2 regions of the Streptomyces cyslabdanicus genome follow, and region 1 is predicted to be linked to the other one. Evidence: riboswitches for the same ligand, from Rfam matches in the RefSeq annotation. Region 1 holds a riboswitch; the other holds the start of a gene.
What was found. A riboswitch is a leader RNA that binds a small molecule or an ion and turns the genes downstream of it on or off. The one in region 1 is predicted to bind glycine.
Positions count from the first base shown of each region.

Region 1 (9,321 bases):
CACGCAGCCCGTCACCCAGCAGGTTGAAGGCCAGGACGGTGACGAAGATCGCCAGTCCGGGCACGAACATGAACTGCGGATCTGCGGTGTAGAGATCCACGGCGTTGCTGAGCATGCCGCCCCACGAGGCCTGCGGCGGGGCGATACCGACTCCAAGGAAGCTCAGCGCGGCCTCGAAGAGAATGTTCGTCGGGATGATCAGCGTCGAGTAGACGAGGATCGGCGCGACGAGGTTGGGGAGCAGTTCCCGGAACAGGACGTACGGACCTCGCGCCCCGAGGCTCTGAGCGGCCTCGATGAACTCCCGCTTGCGCAGGCTCATGGTCTGGGCGCGCACGATGCGTCCGATGTACGGCCAGCTGAAGAAGCCGATCACGAAGATCAGCACGCAGATGCGCAGCGACAGCCCGTCCAGGCCGAAGAAGCCGTCCTGCACCGAGGCCGAGATGGCGATGGCGAACAGCAGCAGCGGAAAGGCCAGGAAGGTGTCCATCAGCTTGCTGACGAGGCTGTCCACCCAACCGCCGTAGTACCCGGCGACGACGCCCAGCACCGTGCCGATCACCACCGAGAGCAGGGTGGCGCCGCCTGCGACCAGGAGCGAGACCCAGGAGCCGTCGATGATGCGGGCGAGCATGTCGCGCCCGTACTGGGGCTCGACACCCAGCGGGTGCGACCAGCTCATGCCGCCCCAGCCGCCCTTGGGGGCCAGGAGGGCGGGGTCGATGAGGTCCTGGTGGAACTTGTCGGGGTCGAGCCCGAAGATCCACTCGATGGGCTTGGCCAGGATCGCCATCAGAAGCAGCAGGATGACGACGACACCGCCGGCCATGGCCACCTTGTCCCGCTTGAACCGGGTCCAGGCGATCTGTGTCAGTGAACGCCCTTCGATCTGGCTCTTCTTGGCCCCGGCGAGCACGGCCTCAGGCTGTGCTCCGGCTTCCGCCCCGGTGGTCTCGATCGGTGCGGTCACAGTGACCCGACCCCTCTCGCCGGTGGTGACCGGCCTTTCGTCCGCCGCTGTGGGCGGCCTTGGTTCGCTTACCTGCCGCGCGGTGGCCACAGATGGATGCGGCTCAACTGCCCTGCGAGTTCCCCGATTGGGCTCGATCACAGGATCGTCGGCCTCGTATCTGGAAGGCGAGTCTTCAACGCGCTCACGATCACCCGCCAGATCTGGTGAAGAATGGATGCGCAAACGTGACACGAGTTGAGGGGTTCCGTTATCCGGACAGTGGGTAACGGGGGTCGGACGGGTCCTAGTTGGGACATTTGACGGCACCGGGGGACCAAAGCTCCGACTCTACGCGCAGAGAGCGTGACGCCCGGCCGCTCTCCGCCGGCGCCAGCAGCGGACGGTCAACTCCTCAAACGCAAAGGCAACTTGACCAGCCGACCGGCGCGTGATGCACCTCACGCCCTGCCCGTGGTTTTGCCCCCTCGGGACAAAGAAGCGCCCTTTCGTCCGCCCTACCGGATCGGCCAATCGACGCAATCACGCAAAGAGGAATTCCCGTCACTCACCGCGCACCCGCTTTTCGCTTCCCGCCGGTCCAAGAGCCGGGCCGGCACTCCGACGCCGAATCGACCCGACGCGATTTCCACGCGCCTTTGGCGAAACACCGCGGGGCCGCCTCCCCTGGGGGAGGCGGCCCCGGTCGCGTCGGTCGGTCCGGCTCAGTAGCCGCCGTGGACCGGCGGGTAGCCGTAGCCGGCCACCGGGGCCTGCGCGGGGGCCACGTGGCTCTCCCGGTCGTAGAACGGGCGGGAGTTGGCGCGCAGCCACAGGGCGACCGGGTCGTACTCGTCGGACATCGCGACCGTCGACACCGGCAGACCGTCGGGGACGGCTCCGATGGACTGCTGCATCATCACGCGCACCGAGTCGACGGCCGGCGGCGAGGTGTCGTACACGTCGAGGCCGATGGCGAGGTACGGCGCTCCGAGCGCGGGCTGCACCCAGGCGTGGCGCAGCGAGCGCAGGGCCGGGGTGCGGTGGGCGTTCTGGGTGAGCAGGGCGTAGAACCGCGAGGCCTCGACGGTGGGTTCGGACAGCCGCAGCGGGCCCGCGGGCTGGCGGTCGAGACCGGTGGCGATGCGGCGCAGATCCAGCCACGGGACGCCGACACCGCCGCCCGGGGCGTGCGGGTTCAGCCAGAGGCCGTAGTGGTCGGGGTAGAGGGTGCGGGCCACGTCGAGGCCGTCCACGACCTCGTACGAACGGTTCCAGCCGCTGGCGGACAGCTCCTGGGCGGAGGTCACGCAGGGCGCGTAGCCGTGGCCGTCGACCTCCATGTGGCCGTACTGCGCGTCGGGGGAACCCGCCTGGCCGTGCCACAGCAGCATCCATACCTGGCCGGAGGACGGGGTCGCCAGCACGCGCAGCAGCGCCTCGTAGGCGTCGTAACGCCCGGGCGTCACCTGGCGCAGCGTCTGCTCGACCTGCCCGGCCGTGGTGCCGCTGGCGCTCACTTGTACCGCCCCTCCATACAACCGACGTGTCGACCGAGCCGTGGGTCCGGGTCCTGTCGTCACCTTCCCGTCGTCCGCCCGGCGAGCAGGCGGGAGTCTGACAACAGGGCCTAGCTTAAGCCGCCGTCCGGCGGCCGGGGACTCGCCGTGCGCCGCCGACTGCGGATCGTGTGCGCCCGCCCGGCGTCCCCGGTCGGACTCAGTGGGCGTGCTGGTAGAACGGGCGGACGTGCTCCCTCATCCAGTCCGCCACGGGATCCTGGGCGACGTCCAGGAGGACCAGGTTGACCGGCCACCCGGCCGGGGTCTTCGCCAGGGCCCGGCCCAGGGCGTCCAGGGGGCGGGCCTGTGGGTCGCCGTCCCACTGGGACAGTTCGACGCCGATGAACATCACCGGGTCGTCCGTCTCGACGGCGGCCAGGCAGCGGCGGGCGGTGCTGACCACGCCGGTCTCGGCGAACTCGGCGCAGGCGGCGGCGAGGAAGTCCACCGGGTCGTCCTGCCAGTCCGGTTCGAAGAGGCGGACGCGGCCGCCGGCGGAGGCACCGTCCAGGTGGGTGCGCCCGGCCCGGCACAGTTCGGCCACGGCGGCCGGCGGCAGCGGGACGCCGACCACGCCGTCCGGGTTGAGCGCGATGCCGGCCTGCGGGGGCAGTCCGCGCGCGAACTCGACGGCGGGCGCGACGGTGTACGCCATGTGGGCGCCCGCGACCTGGCGGAACTGCTCCTCGGAGCTGAAGACCGGCACGTAGGCCTGACCGTCGATCTCCACCGTGGGCAGGTCGAGTGGCCCGCTCTGCGGTCCGCCGCCGTTGGGCAGGGGCACCCAGACGAGGCTGCGGCCGAGCACCTCCAGGATCCGGCCACCGGCGGACGGGACACCGAGGGAGGCGGACAGCACCTCCTCCAGCTCGTTGCCGGGCCATCCGCTGTGCGGGTGGGAGTGCGTCTGTGCCGGAAAGTCCGCGGAGAAGTCCGTCGGGAAGTCCATCTGCTACCGCCTGCTGTGAACACTGCTGTGGCCGAAAGGCTATCGGGTACCGGCCCGAACCTCACGAGAAATCCCGGGCCCGCGATCACGGCTGCCCCGGCGAGCGCCCTCGCGGCCCCGTGCACGTCCTGCCACGGCACGGTCACGGATGCCGCCCTGCCGCGAAGCGGGCCGGGCGTGCAATGATGTCCGCGCAACTGCATATCGGCCGTTTGAATCCGCGCGGGAGAGTCCCCAGCCGTCTCACCGGGGCGCCGAAGGAGCAAGTACCTCCCTTGAATCTCTCAGGCACCGTTACCGCGCGGGCGAGGCACATCTGAAAAGCGGGCCGCTGGGCGCAGCGGCCCCACCCAAGGTGCAAGCCGTGCACCGTCCGTCCGACGGCGGTCATGGCGAACCTCTCAGGTTCCGATGACAGATGGGGAGGACATGGATCCGTCCTTGCCCTCCCCCACGCCCGGTTTCGCTCGCGCGGGGGACCCCATCGCCTTGGAGACCGCCCGATGAGCAGTACCCCACCCGACCGACTCCGCCGCACCGCGCTCGACGCGCTGCACCGCTCGCTCGGCGCGACGATGACCGACTTCGCCGGCTGGGACATGCCCCTGCGCTACGGCTCCGAGCGCGACGAGCACATCGCCGTGCGGACGAAGGCCGGCCTGTTCGACCTGTCCCACATGGGCGAGATCACCGTCACCGGCCCGCAGGCCGTCGCCCTGCTGAACCACGCCCTGGTCGGCAACATCGCCACCGTCGGCCTCGGCCGCGCCCGCTACACCATGATCTGCCGGGCCGACGGCGGCATCCTGGACGACCTGATCGTCTACCGGCTGGGCGAGACCGAGTACCTGGTCGTCGCCAACGCCTCCAACGCCCAGGTGGTGCTCGACGCGCTGACCGAGCGGGCGGCGGGCTTCGACGCCGAGGTGCGCGACGACCGGGACGCCTACGCGCTGCTCGCCGTGCAGGGCCCCGAGTCCGCCGGCATCCTGAAGTCGCTGACCGACGCCGACCTGGACGGCCTGAAGTACTACGCCGGTCTCCCCGGCACGGTCGCGGGCGTCCCCGCGCTGATCGCGCGCACCGGCTACACCGGTGAGGACGGCTTCGAGCTGTTCGTGGCCCCCGGTGACGCGGAGAAGGTGTGGCAGGCGCTGACCGAGGCGGGCGCGGACGCCGGCCTGGTCCCGTGCGGGCTGTCCTGCCGGGACACGCTGCGCCTGGAGGCGGGCATGCCGCTGTACGGGCACGAGCTGTCGACCTCGCTGACCCCGTTCGACGCGGGCCTCGGCCGGGTGGTCAAGTTCGAGAAGGAGGGCGACTTCGTCGGCCGCGAGGCCCTGCTGGCCGCCGCCGAGCGCGCCGCCGCCGAGCCGCCCCGGGTGCTCGTCGGCCTGGTCGCCGAGGGCCGCCGGGTCCCGCGCGCCGGGTACGCGGTCGTCGCGGGCGGCGAAGTGATCGGCGAGGTCACCTCCGGCGCCCCCTCCCCCACCCTGGGCAAGCCGATCGCCATGGCGTACGTCGACGCCGCGCACGCCGCCGAGGGCACGCCCGGTGTGGGCGTGGACATCCGGGGCAAGCACGAACGGTACGAGGTCGTGGCGCTGCCCTTCTACAAGCGCCAGAAGTGACACCGTCGTAGCCGCCACGGAGGCGACGTGAGGCACGTCACCCCTGGTCGCGCACACCTTTCGCGCTCCCCATTCATCACCATTGACCCGCGTACAGGAGAATTCAGGCCATGAACAACCCTCAGCATCTGCGCTACAGCAAGGAGCACGAGTGGCTGTCGCCCGTCGAGGACGGCGTGGCGACGGTCGGCATCACCGAGTTCGCGGCCAACGCGCTCGGCGATGTCGTCTACGCCCAGCTCCCGGAGGTCGGCGACACGGTGGCCGCGGGCGAGACCTGCGGTGAGCTGGAGTCGACCAAGTCGGTGTCCGACCTGTACTCCCCCGTCAGCGGTGAGGTCACCGAGACCAACGAGGACGTGGTGAACGACCCGTCGCTGGTGAACTCCGCGCCCTTCGAGGGCGGCTGGCTGTTCAAGGTGCGCCTGGCCGAGGAGCCCGCCGACCTGCTCTCCGCCGACGAGTACGCCGCCGAGACGGCCGGCTGAGAATCGGACATACGCACATGACTGTTCTCAACACTCCCCTGCACGAGCTCGACCCGGACGTGGCCGCCGCGGTCGACGCCGAGCTGCACCGCCAGCAGTCCACGCTCGAGATGATCGCCTCGGAGAACTTCGCCCCGGTCGCGGTCATGGAGGCGCAGGGCTCGGTCCTCACCAACAAGTACGCCGAGGGCTACCCCGGCCGCCGCTACTACGGTGGCTGCGAGCACGTCGACGTGGTCGAGCAGATCGCCATCGACCGCATCAAGGAGCTGTTCGGCGCCGAGCACGCCAACGTGCAGCCGCACTCCGGCGCGCAGGCGAACGCGGCCGCGATGTTCGCGCTGCTCAAGCCCGGCGACACGATCATGGGTCTGAACCTCGCCCACGGCGGGCACCTGACCCACGGCATGAAGATCAACTTCTCCGGCAAGCTCTACGACGTCGTCGCCTACCACGTGGGCGAGGACGGCCTGGTCGACATGGCCGAGGTGGAGCGCCTGGCGAAGGAGTCCAAGCCGAAGCTGATCGTGGCCGGCTGGTCCGCCTACCCGCGCCAGCTGGACTTCGCCGCGTTCCGCCGGATCGCGGACGAGGTCGGCGCGTACCTCATGGTCGACATGGCGCACTTCGCCGGCCTGGTGGCCGCGGGCCTGCACCCCAACCCGGTGCCGCACGCCCACGTGGTCACCACCACCACCCACAAGACGCTGGGCGGCCCGCGCGGCGGTGTCATCCTGTCCACCGCCGAGCTGGCCAAGAAGATCAACTCCGCGGTGTTCCCCGGTCAGCAGGGCGGCCCGCTGGAGCACGTGATCGCCGCCAAGGCGGTGTCCTTCAAGGTCGCCGCGAGCGAGGAGTTCCGCGAGCGCCAGCGCCGTACCCTGGACGGCGCCCGCATCCTGGCCGAGCGCCTGGTCCAGGACGACGTCCGGGCGGTCGGCGTGGACGTCCTGTCCGGCGGCACGGACGTGCACCTGGTCCTGGTCGACCTGCGCGACTCCGAGCTGGACGGTCAGCAGGCCGAGGACCGCCTGCACGAGATCGGGATCACCGTCAACCGCAACGCGATCCCGAACGACCCGCGCCCGCCGATGGTCACCTCCGGCCTCAGGATCGGCACGCCGGCCCTGGCCACCCGCGGTTTCACGACCGAGGACTTCACCGAGGTCGCGGACGTGATCGCCGAGGCGCTGAAGCCGTCGTACGACGCCGACGCCCTCAAGGCCCGGGTGCGCGCCCTGGCCGACAAGCACCCGCTGTACCCGGGGCTGAACAAGTAGGTCCCGTCCCCAGGAGTGCCGCGTACGGCCGGAGACCCCGGTCCGTGCGCGGCGCCCCGCCCCTGGCACCCCCAGCACCACCCCGTCTTGAGGAGTCTCCGTGGCCATCTCGGTCTTCGACCTGTTCTCGATCGGCATAGGCCCGTCGAGCTCCCACACGGTCGGCCCGATGCGGGCGGCCCGCATGTTCGCCCGTCGGCTGCGCAATGAGGACCTGCTGGCGCGGACCGCGTCGGTCCGCGCCGAGCTGTACGGCTCCCTCGGGGCGACGGGCCACGGCCACGGCACACCGAAGGCGGTGCTGCTCGGTCTGGAGGGCGCCTCGCCGCGCACGGTGGACGTGGAGACGGCCGACGAGCGGGTGGAGACGATCAGGACCTCCGGCCGGCTGAGCCTGCTCGGCGAACACGAGATCGCGTTCTCCTACGACGACGACATGGTCCTGCACCGCCGCAAGGCGCTCCCCTACCACGCCAACGGCATGACCCTGTGGGCCCACGACGCCTCCGGTGCCGAGCTGCTGGCCAAGACGTACTACTCGGTCGGCGGCGGCTTCGTCGTGGACGAGGAGGCGGTGGGCGCGGACCGCATCAAGCTGGACGACACGGTGCTGAAGTACCCGTTCCGCTCGGGCGACGAGCTGCTGCGCCTGACGCAGGAGACCGGCCTGTCGATCTCGTCCCTGATGCTGGAGAACGAGCGGGCCTGGCGCACCGAGGAGGAGATCCGCGAGGGCCTGCTGGAGATCTGGCGGGTGATGCAGGCGTGCGTGGGGCGCGGCCTGAACCGCGAGGGCATCCTGCCGGGCGGCCTGAAGGTGCGCCGCCGCGCGGCCGTCACCGCCCGCCAGCTGCGCGCCGAGGGCGACGCGGCGGCCCGCGCGATGGAGTGGATCACCCTCTACGCGATGGCGGTGAACGAGGAGAACGCGGCCGGCGGCCGGGTGGTCACCGCCCCGACCAACGGCGCGGCCGGCATCATCCCGGCGGTCCTGCACTACTACATCAACTTCATCCCCGGCGCGGACGAGGACGGCGTGGTCCGCTTCCTGCTCGCCGCCGGCGCGATCGGCATGCTCTTCAAGGAGAACGCCTCCATCTCCGGCGCCGAGGTCGGCTGCCAGGGCGAGGTCGGCTCGGCCTGCTCGATGGCGGCGGGCGCCCTGGCCGAGGTCCTGGGCGGCACGCCGGAGCAGGTCGAGAACGCGGCCGAGATCGGCATGGAGCACAACCTCGGCCTCACCTGCGACCCCGTGGGCGGCCTGGTCCAGATCCCCTGCATCGAGCGCAACGGCATGGCCGCGGTCAAGGCGGTCACCGCCGCCCGGATGGCCATGCGCGGCGACGGCTCCCACAAGGTCTCCCTCGACAAGGTCATCAAGACCATGAAGGAGACCGGCGCGGACATGTCGGTGAAGTACAAGGAGACGGCCCGGGGCGGCCTGGCGGTGAACATCATCGAGTGCTGAGGAGGTCCGGCCCGGGCCCGCCGCGCGGGCCGCTACCTTCTGACGCTCAGCCAGACGACCAGCGCGATCACCGCGAGCGAGGCGGCGACGATCTTGCCAGTGCTGTAGGGGCGCTCGCCGACCACCTCGCCGGTGCGGGCGTTCACCGTCACCTGCCAGGTCCGCCCGGCGTGCAGGTAGGTCAGGAACCACACCGGGAGCAGCATCAGCTTGAAGGTGACGTCGGAGTAGTGGGTGTCGACCGACTCGACCCGCTGCTCGTCGCCCCCGATGTCGCTGCGGCAGTCGCCCTCGATGACCTCGGCCATCCGCTGCTCGGCCGTCGCCAGGCCGTCCTCGGGCTCGATGTCGTAGCGCACCGTCTGGAAGCCCGCCAGGTACTCCTCCTGGTAGGGCCTGGCCTCCTCCAGCGGCCAGGGCGTGAGCTTGTCGAGCTGCTTGGCGGTGACGTGGCTGGTGCCGGGCACCAGCACGTCGTCGAAGTCCCGGGAGACCGTCCCCGAGGCCGGGTACCAGCGGGTGTGCCGCACCTGCTCGGTCACGGTGCGGGTCTGGCCGTTCTCGGTGACGGTGCGCGTCACGGTCTCGTAGTAGTACACGCCGCGCCGGCCCCGGTAGTCGGAGACGGTGGCCGCGTCGTACGTCCAGTGCGGCAGGTAGCTGCCCTTGAAGGACTCCGCCTCGGTGACCTTCTTCAGGTCCTTCGGGGCGAACCAGCGGGAAGACGTCCAGGTGCGCAGCGCCTCCCGGGCCGCGTCGCGGTCCAGGCCGAACGGGACGACGGCCTCGGGCACGACCCGCTCGGTGGCGCCCGCGTCGGCCACCAGGGGCGTGGCGCAGAACTGGCAGCGCACGGAGAGGGAGTCGCTCTCGGTGCGGGCCCCGCACCCCGGGCAGACGAAGGTGTTCACGGAGCCGGGTCCGGCCAGTGGCTTGGCGGGGAGGGCCGCCAGCTCCTGGATCGGGTGCTCCCGTACCGCACGCGGGACGG
Region 1 is NZ_JBQRUW010000054.1:29,035-38,355, reverse strand. It holds gene ACTYVM_RS29600 (ABC transporter permease) at 1-973, opposite strand, end outside; gene ACTYVM_RS29595 (enhanced serine sensitivity protein SseB C-terminal domain-containing protein) at 1,678-2,472, opposite strand; gene ACTYVM_RS29590 (enhanced serine sensitivity protein SseB) at 2,672-3,463, opposite strand; glycine riboswitch at 3,677-3,773, shown strand; glycine riboswitch at 3,774-3,891, shown strand; gene gcvT (glycine cleavage system aminomethyltransferase GcvT) at 3,967-5,094, shown strand; gene gcvH (glycine cleavage system protein GcvH) at 5,205-5,582, shown strand; gene glyA (serine hydroxymethyltransferase) at 5,600-6,862, shown strand; gene ACTYVM_RS29570 (L-serine ammonia-lyase) at 6,963-8,330, shown strand; gene ACTYVM_RS29565 (TFIIB-type zinc ribbon-containing protein) at 8,363-9,321, opposite strand, start outside.

Region 2 (9,321 bases), on a different contig from region 1:
GCGGCCGACAAGCTCGAAGACACCGTCGACGAACTGCGCGACGACGTGGGCGCCAGGCAGCGGCTGGCGCTCCGGCACACCGGCGGCAACCCGCAGGCCGACCTGGTGAGCCTGCTGGCGGGCGCCGGCGAGGTGCACGGCCCAGGTGTCAGGCTCGTGGTGGACGACGCCAAGGAGGCCGGCACGGACGGCGGCGATCCGCGCGGGACGTCGAGTTTCTCCGACACCGGCCGAGTGCGTGACCGGGACATGCAGCGGGTGGTGAACGGGCTGTGGCAGTCGGGTGCCGAGGCCGTCTCCATCAACGGGCAGCGGCTGACGGCCCTGTCGGCGATCAGGGCCGCGGGCGCCGCGATACTGGTCGACAACAAGCCGCTGGTACCGCCGTACACGGTGCTCGCCGTGGGGGACGGGAAGCGGCTCGGCGCCCGGTTCCAGGACAGCCCCGACGGGCTGTACCTCCAGGCCCTGAAGGACAACTACGGCATCCGGAGCAGTATCTCCGTGGAGAGCGACCTCCGACTGGCCGCCGCACCGAGTGTGATCGTACGCACAGCACAGCCGAGCACTGAGAAGGGCACATCGTGATCGCCGTACTGGGCCTCGTCGTGGGAGTGGTGGCCGGCCTGTTGGTCCGGCCCGAGGTCCCGGCGGTCGTCGAGCCTTATCTCCCGATCGCCGTCGTCGCGGCGCTGGACGCCGTCTTCGGTGGCCTGCGGGCCATGCTGGACGGCATCTTCGACGACAAGGTCTTCGTCGTGTCGTTCCTGTCCAATGTGGTCGTGGCCGCACTGATCGTCTTCCTGGGCGACAAGTTGGGCGTGGGCGCCCAGCTGTCCACGGGCGTCGTCGTCGTGCTCGGTATCCGCATCTTCTCCAATGCCGCGGCGATCCGACGGCACGTGTTCCGGGCGTGAGAGTGATGAGCCACCAGGACGAACAGCCCGGGAACGGGCCGCACGCCACCAGGCCCGAGCAGCAGCGGCTGCGCCAGGAGTTGCCCGAGGAGGTGCCCGCGCAGGCGGCCGCCGGGGACGGCCCGAGCACCGAGGAGAGTTACGGGCCCGCGCTGACCGGTCGCCAGCGACTGGTCCAGGGACTGTGGCCGCCGCGCTTCACCCGGGCCCAACTCGTCGTCGCCCTACTGCTGTTCGGACTCGGCTTCGGACTCGCCGTCCAGGTCGCCTCCAACAGCAGCGGTGACAACGCGCTGCGCGGCGCCCGGCAGGAGGATCTCGTCCGCATCCTCGATGAACTCGACGACCGCACTCAGCGTCTTGAGGATGAGAAGCAGGGTCTGGAGAAGCAGCGCCAGGAACTGGAGAACAGCTCGGACCAGGCCGAGGAGGCCCGCAGGCAGACGGCCGAGAAGGCGAAGCAACTCGGCATACTCGCGGGCACGGTGGCCGCGCAGGGACCCGGCATCACGATCACGATCGAGGACACGAAGAGGACGGTCCGGGCGGACATGCTGCTCGACGCGGTACAAGAGCTGCGCGCGGCCGGTGCCGAGGCGATCGAGGTGAACGGTGTGCGAGTGGTCGCGAACACTTATCTGACCGACTCGGGCAAGAGCGTGGACGTCGACGGGAACAAGATCAACACTCCGTATCGTTTCAAGGTCATCGGCAAGCCGCAGGACCTCGAACCGGCGCTCAACATTCCTGGAGGCGTGGTGCAGACCCTGGAGAAGGAGCAGGCCACCGTGACGATCGACCGTTCGGACAAGATCGTCGTGGACGCCTTGCGAGCGGCGAAGAGGCCTGACTACGCTCGGTCGTCCTCGCGGTGAACCGGTGGTGCATGGCAGTCGTCCGGCAGGGGCATGAGGTTGCGGGGGGTCGGCGCACCGATTGGGTGGTGCGTGGTGGAAACTGTCTGGTGGATACGGACGTTGTGAGGATGTCCGGGTCGACCGGTGTATGCAGTCAGGGTTCGTCCTGCCCCACGGGCGGGTCTGTTTCGGTCAAGGGGAATCGCCCGTGAAGTTGTTTGCGAAGTTGTTCGGCAAGAGCGCGCGAGAAGGCGGCGAGAACGCGACGGCCCGTCACCGCGCACAGCCTGACGCCGAGGGTCAGCGTCCGCTGTTCAGGGACCAGGTGGCCGGTCAGGGGGCGCCGTCGGTTGACCCTGCCCAGTCGGGCGGCATAGGTTTCGGGCAACCGTCGACCTCAGGTACGGCTGGAGGGTTCGCCGCCGGCCCGTACGCGTCCGATGCCCCCGCGGGGCAGCCGCGGCAGGAGGATCCGTCCATGTCGGCCCTGGTGTGTACGAGGTGCGGCAACCGCAACGCGGAGAACAGCCGCTTCTGCTCGAACTGCGGTGCGCCGCTGCGGTCCGGTGCGGTGCCGGAGCGCTCGTCGGAGACGACCTCGACGATCTCCATCTCCGGTCTGGAGGCCTACGACGCCGAGGCCACCGGCCAGACGCCGATGCTGTCTCCGGAGGCGCAGGCGGCCGTCGACGCGCTGCCCCTGGGCTCGGCCCTCCTGGTGGTGCGCCGCGGCCCGAACTCGGGCAGCCGCTTCCTCCTGGACGGCGAGCTGACCACGGCCGGGCGTCATCCGCAGAGCGACATCTTCCTGGACGACGTGACGGTCTCGCGTCGCCACGTGGAGTTCCGGCGCAGCCCGGACGGTTCGTTCACGGTGGCCGACGTCGGCAGTCTGAACGGCACGTACGTCAACCGGGAGCCGATCGACCAGGTCGCCCTGTCCAACGGTGACGAGGTGCAGATCGGCAAGTACCGGCTGGTCTTCTACTCGAGCCGGCAGGGCGTCTGACCTGTCAGGGAAGGTCCATGCGTCAATCACCGAGCGGCGGTGCCGGGCACGGCACCGCCGCCACGGACAGTGGGCTGAAGAGCATCGGCACGGTGCTGAACATGCTGCGCGACGAGTTCCCCGAGGTCACCGTCTCCAAGATTCGTTTCCTGGAGTCGGAGGGACTCGTCGAGCCGCGGCGCACCCCCTCGGGGTACCGCAAGTTCAGCACCGACGACGTCGAGCGGCTGGCCCTGGTCCTGCGGATGCAGCGTGACCATTACCTGCCGTTGAAGGTGATTCGCGAGTACCTGGACGCCATGGAGCGCGGCGAGGCGGTCCACCTGCCGGCGGTCGGCCGGCAGCGGGACGGCGGATCCGTGCCCTCGCCGGCCGAGGCGCCGACGACAGCCCGGATCGGGCGGGACGAGCTCCTCGCCGCCGCCGGTGTCGAGGAGGGGGAACTGCGCGAGTGGGAGTCGTACGGGCTGCTCACCCCGTTGGCGGACGGGGGTTACGGCGCCGAGGCGCTGACCGTGGCCTCGCTCGTCTCCGAGCTGGGGCGTTTCGGGATCGAGCCCCGGCACCTGCGGGTGATGAAGGCGGCCGCCGACCGGGAGGCCGGGCTCGTCGACCAGGTGGTGGCCCCCCTCAAGCGGCACCGCAATCCGCAGACCAGGGCACATGCGGAGGCCCGCGCCAAGGAGCTGGCGGAGCTCACGGTGCGGCTGCACACGGTGCTGGTGCACACCGCGCTCGGGCTGCGGCTGCCGTGAGCGGGCCCCCGGAGGCGGCCGGATCCTCCTCCCGTGCCCGGCCCGACTACCCAAACGTCCCGGGCACCGCCTAGGGTTGCTGTGTGAACGAGCTCGATGTCGTAGGTGTCCGGGTCGAGATGCCCTCCAACCAACCGATCGTGCTCCTGCGTGAAGTGGGAGGCGACCGTTACCTCCCCATCTGGATCGGGCCAGGGGAGGCGACGGCGATCGCCTTCGCCCAGCAGGGCATGGCCCCCGCCCGACCGCTGACCCACGACCTGTTCAAGGACGTGCTGGAGGCGGTCGGCCAGGAACTCACGGAAGTACGCATCACGGACCTGCGTGAAGGTGTCTTCTACGCCGAGCTGGTGTTCGCCAGCGGTGTCGAGGTGAGTGCCCGGCCGTCCGACGCCATAGCGCTGGCCCTGCGCACCGGGACGCCGATCTTCGGCAGTGACACGGTGCTCGACGACGCGGGCATCGCGATCCCGGACGAGCAGGAGGACGAGGTGGAGAAGTTCCGCGAGTTCCTCGACCAGATCTCGCCGGAGGACTTCGGCAGCAGCAGCCAGTGAAGCGCCCGTGTGAGCCGCCAGGAGACCGTCCCGCGACCTCCGCCCGGAGCATTCGGATAGCCTTTCCCGGCGATGGGGTACACGAAACCACTCTTAGGGTGATTATCACTCGGCGTGCCGAGTGTGGCGATCGTTGACGCACCCCTGGTGACTGCCTACCGTCGAGGAGGCAGGTCAAGGACGGAGGTCGGCGTGAGAAGCAGCGGCGACGGTACGGCTGGGGGTGACCCCGGACGCAATGCCGGGGGAAGCGGTCCGTACCCTCCCCCGGGCTCTCGGCTCCGCCCGAGCGGCGGGTATCCACCTCTCGGCGATGCGGCCGGTCGTGCTCCGCAGCGACCGGCGGCGGTGCCGAGCAGCGGAGGGGCGGCGGCCATGGCAATCGAGCAGATCGGCTATCGCGGTCCGACGGCCTGCGCAGCCGCCGGCATCACGTATCGGCAGCTGGACTACTGGGCGCGCACCGGGCTGGTCGAGCCGAGCGTGCGGCCCGCCCAGGGATCCGGTACCCAGCGCCTCTACAGCTTCCGGGACGTCGTCGTTCTGAAGATCGTCAAGCGGTTCCTCGACACCGGCGTGTCGTTGCAGAACATCCGTACCGCCGTCCAGCACCTGCGCGAGTGCGGTTTCCGCGACCTGGAGCGGATGACGCTGATGAGCGACGGGGCCACGGTGTACGAGTGCACGTCGCCCGACGAGGTGCACGCTCTGCTCCAGGGGGGCCAGGGAATCTTCGGCATCGCCGTCGGCGTGGTGTGGCGCGACGTGGAGAACGCGCTGTCGCAGCTGCACGGCGAGCGCATCGACACGGGGGAGACGCTCGTGGGGCACAACCCGGGCGACGAACTCGCCCGGCGGCGCAACCGGGCCGTCTGAGCGGCCCCCGGCTGCCCCCGGCCGCCTCCGGTCACTGCCTCCCCGGCCACTGACCCGGCCTGTCCGGTCCTCTGGGCCCGTGGACCGGCCTCGGGAGGCCGGGACGGTGCCGCCGGGACCGTGGTGTTGGCGGTGGCGTTGTCAGTGGGGTGGTGCAGCATCGTAGGTGTGAGAACCGCACCCACGATCCTCCATCTCGACATGGATGCCTTCTTCGCCTCGGCGGAGCAGGCCTCCAAGCCGAGCCTGCGCGGGAAGGCCGTGGTCGTGGGCGGGCTGGGACCGCGCGGAGTGGTCGCCACGGCGTCGTACGAGGCGCGTGTGTTCGGCGTCCACTCCGCGATGCCGATGGCCCAGGCGCGGCGGCTGGCGCCGAACGCCGCGTACCTCGTGCCGCGCTTCGCCTTCTACCGCTCCATCAGCGAGCGGGTGATGGGCCTGCTGCGGGCCCGGTCGCCGCTCGTGGAGCCGCTGAGCCTGGACGAGGCGTTCGTGGACCTGGAGGCCGGGGGAGCCGCCTGGGACGCGGAATCCGCCCGGCTGGCGGGGACGAGACTGCGCTCCGAGATCCGCGCCGTCACGGGGCTCACGGGGTCCGTGGGGCTGGCCGCCTCCAAGATGCTCGCCAAGATCGGCTCCGAGCAGGCCAAGCCCGACGGTCTTGTGCTCATCGAGCCGGGCACCGAGCGGGCCCTGCTCGGACCGCTGTCCGTGCGGACCCTGCCGGGCGTGGGCCCGGCCACGGGCGACCATCTGCGGCGGGCCGGTATCCACACCGTCGAGGAGCTCGCCGAGGCCGGTGAGGACGAGCTCGTCCGGCTGCTCGGCAAGGCGCACGGGCACGCGCTGCACGCGATGGCGCTGGCCCACGACGAGCGTCCCGTCGTCGCCGAGCGCGAGACGAAGTCGGTGTCCGTCGAGGACACCTACGACGTGGACATCCACGACCGCGTCCGGGTGGCCCTGGAGGTGCAGCGGCTGGCCGACCGGTGTGTGGGGAGGCTGCGCGGGGCCGGTCTGTCGGGGCGCACCATCGTGCTGAAGGTCCGCCGCTACGACTTCTCCACCCTCACCCGCTCCGAGACCCTGCGCGGGCCCACCGACGACCCCGCGGTGATACGGGAGGCGGCCGCCCGGCTGCTGGACTCCGTGGACACCACCGGCGGGGTACGGCTGCTGGGCGTGGGTGTGTCAGGGCTCGCCGACTACACCCAGGAGGACCTGTTCGCGCAGGCGGCGGGCGCGCAGGGCGCCGACGCGGAGGTGGAGGGGCCCGCCGAGGAGCGGCAGCGGGAACCCGCCCAGCGCCAGCCGGAACCCACCGAGCGGCGGTGGCCGGCGGGTCATGACGTACGACATGCGGGGTACGGCCACGGATGGGTGCAGGGCAGCGGCCTCGGCCGCGTCACCGTGCGCTTCGAGACCCCCGGATCCGCGCCGGGCCGCGTGCGCACCTTCCTCGTGGACGACCCGGACCTGGAACCGGCCGAACCCCTGCCCCTGGTGTCTCTGGATCCTCCGGTTCCTCCAGCGCCTCCGGCTCAGCCCTCGTCCGGACCCGAGCCGGAGCCCGCCAGCTTGCCGAACTGGTGGTCGGGAACAGGGGGTGGGGCCACGTCGAGGCCGTAGTGGTGGTAGAGCTGCAGTTCCTGCTCAGGGGACAGATGGCGGCCCACGCCGAAGTCGGGAGCCTCCTTGACCAGGGAGCGGTCGAAGGGGACGCGCAGGGTGCCCTCGACGAGTTCGCTGGGCTCCAGGGGGACGAAGGCGTCCCGGGAGAACAGGCCGGTGCGTATCGCCGCCCACTCCGGCACGCCGGTCGCGTCGTCGAGGTAGACCTCGTCCACCGTGCCGATCTTGTGCCCGTTGCGGTCGAACGCCTTGCGGCCGATCAGATTGCGCGGATCGATCTCCGTCTGCACTGTCCCTCCACGTGGTCGCAACTCATCCGTAACCCCTACGAAAGAGCACATTCCGCGAGGCGGCCACTCGAAGGCCCGTGCGGTCGCCCCGCTGGTAGGCTGGCAGCGGCTGCTGACCCCGTGCGGGAGAGCCCTCCGGCACCGCCGGGGGCGCCGAAGGAGCAAATCCTCCCCGGAATCTCTCAGGCCCACGTACCGCACGGACGAGGTCACTCTGGAAAGCAGAGCGGGTGTCGACGGCTTCCGCTCTCACCGACGGTGAAAACCGGAAGCCCTCGGGTGGTCCGGTGAAGCTCTCAGGTTGAGATGACAGAGGGGGAGGCCGTCGGGGCACCCGCGCCGTGGTGTCCCTCGAAGGTCGTGTCAGACCAGGAGGCCTCCGCAATGACCGCCCAGCGCATCCCGCTCTCCGAGCTCGAACAGGGCATCCCCTTCGAACAGCGCCACATCGGGCCCGACCAGGAGGCGCGGGCCAAGATGCTCGCCCAGGTCGGCTACGGCTCGCTCGACGAGCTCACCGCCGCCGCGGTACCCGATGTGATCAAGAACGCCGACGCCCTCGACCTGCCCGGCGCCCGCACCGAGGCCGAGGTGCTGGCCGAGCTGCGCTCCCTCGCCGACCGCAACCAGGTCCTCGGCTCGATGATCGGACTCGGCTACTACGGGACGTTCACCCCGCCGGTCATCCTGCGCAACGTCATGGAGAACCCGGCCTGGTACACCGCCTACACCCCCTACCAGCCCGAGATCTCCCAGGGCCGCCTCGAGGCGCTGCTGAACTTCCAGACCGTCGTCGCCGACCTGACCGGTCTGCCGACCTCCGGCGCGTCCCTGCTCGACGAGGGCACCGCCGCGGCCGAGGCCATGGCGCTGTCCCGGCGCATGGGCAAGAACAAGAAGGGTCTGTTCCTGGTCGACGCGGACGCGCTGCCGCAGACCGTCGCGGTCATCGAGACCCGTGCCGAGCCGAGCGGCGTCGAGGTCGTCGTCGCCGACCTCAGCGCGGGCATCCCGGCCGAGATCGCCGAGCGTGGGATCAACGGCGTGCTCCTCCAGTACCCGGGTGCCTCCGGCGCCGTACGCGACCTGAAGCCCGTCATCGACCAGGCGCACGAGCTGGGCGCCCTGGTCACCGTCGCCGCCGACCTGCTCGCGCTCACCCTGCTGAAGTCGCCCGGCGAGCTCGGCGCGGACATCGCCGTCGGCACCACCCAGCGCTTCGGCGTGCCGATGGGCTTCGGCGGCCCGCACGCCGGCTACATGGCCGTGCACGAGAAGTTCGCGCGCAGCCTGCCCGGCCGCCTGGTCGGCGTGTCCGTCGACGCCGACGGCAACAGGGCCTACCGCCTCGCCCTGCAGACCCGTGAGCAGCACATCCGTCGCGAGAAGGCGACGAGCAACATCTGCACCGCCCAGGTGCTGCTCGCCGTCATGGCCGGCATGTACGCGGTCTACCACGGCCCCGAGGGCCTCAGGGACATCGCGCGGCGCACCCACCGCTACGCCACGGTCCTCGCCGAGGGGCTGACGGCCGGCGGCTTCGAGGTCGCGCACCGCGCGTACTTCGACACGCTGACCGTCAAGGCGGAGGGACGTGCCGCCGAGGTCGTCGCCGCGGCCCGCGAGGGCGGCGTGAACCTGCGCCTCGTCGACGCCGACCACGTCTCGGTCGCCTGCGACGAGACCACCACCCGCGACCGGCTGCGCACCGTGTGGGCGGCCTTCGGCGTCGGGGGCGACATCGAGGCGCTGGACGCGGCCGCCGGGGACGTGCTGCCCGAGGCGCTACTGCGTGCCGACGCCTACCTCACCCACCCCGTCTTCCACCAGTACCGGTCCGAGACCGCGATGCTGCGCTATCTGCGCCGGCTGGCCGACCGCGACTACGCGCTCGACCGCGGCATGATCCCGCTGGGCTCGTGCACCATGAAGCTCAACGCGACGACCGAGATGGAGCCGGTCACCTGGCCGGAGTTCGGGCAGCTGCACCCCTTCGTGCCCGCCGAGCAGGCGCAGGGCTACCTCACCCTCATCCGTGAGCTGGAGGAGCGCCTCGCCGAGGTCACCGGCTACGACAAGGTCTCCCTCCAGCCGAACGCCGGTTCCCAGGGCGAGCTGGCCGGTCTGCTCGCCGTGCGCGGCTACCACCGTGCCAACGGCGACGAGCAGCGCACCATCTGCCTCATCCCGTCCTCCGCGCACGGCACCAACGCCGCAAGCGCCGTGATGGCCGGCATGAAGGTCGTCGTGGTCAAGACCGCCGAGGACGGCGAGGTCGACGTCGAGGACCTGCGGGCGAAGATCGAGCAGTACCGCGAGCAGCTGGCCGTGCTGATGATCACCTACCCGTCCACGCACGGCGTGTTCGAGGAGCACGTCGCCGACATCTGCGCGCAGGTCCACGAGGCCGGTGGCCAGGTGTACGTCG
Region 2 is NZ_JBQRUW010000016.1:4,040-13,360, forward strand. It holds gene ACTYVM_RS10390 (DUF881 domain-containing protein) at 1-588, shown strand, start outside; gene ACTYVM_RS10395 (small basic family protein) at 585-917, shown strand; gene ACTYVM_RS10400 (DUF881 domain-containing protein) at 923-1,792, shown strand; gene ACTYVM_RS10405 (FHA domain-containing protein) at 1,923-2,783, shown strand; gene ftsR (transcriptional regulator FtsR) at 2,801-3,538, shown strand; gene ACTYVM_RS10415 (bifunctional nuclease family protein) at 3,622-4,095, shown strand; gene ACTYVM_RS10420 (MerR family transcriptional regulator) at 4,288-4,971, shown strand; gene ACTYVM_RS10425 (DNA polymerase IV) at 5,140-6,600, shown strand; gene ACTYVM_RS10430 (PRC-barrel domain-containing protein) at 6,513-6,893, opposite strand; glycine riboswitch at 7,007-7,101, shown strand; gene gcvP (aminomethyl-transferring glycine dehydrogenase) at 7,278-9,321, shown strand, end outside.
Region 2: it holds a riboswitch for glycine, as region 1 does, so the genes downstream of both, gcvP (aminomethyl-transferring glycine dehydrogenase) here and gcvT (glycine cleavage system aminomethyltransferase GcvT) in region 1, are expected to answer to the same signal.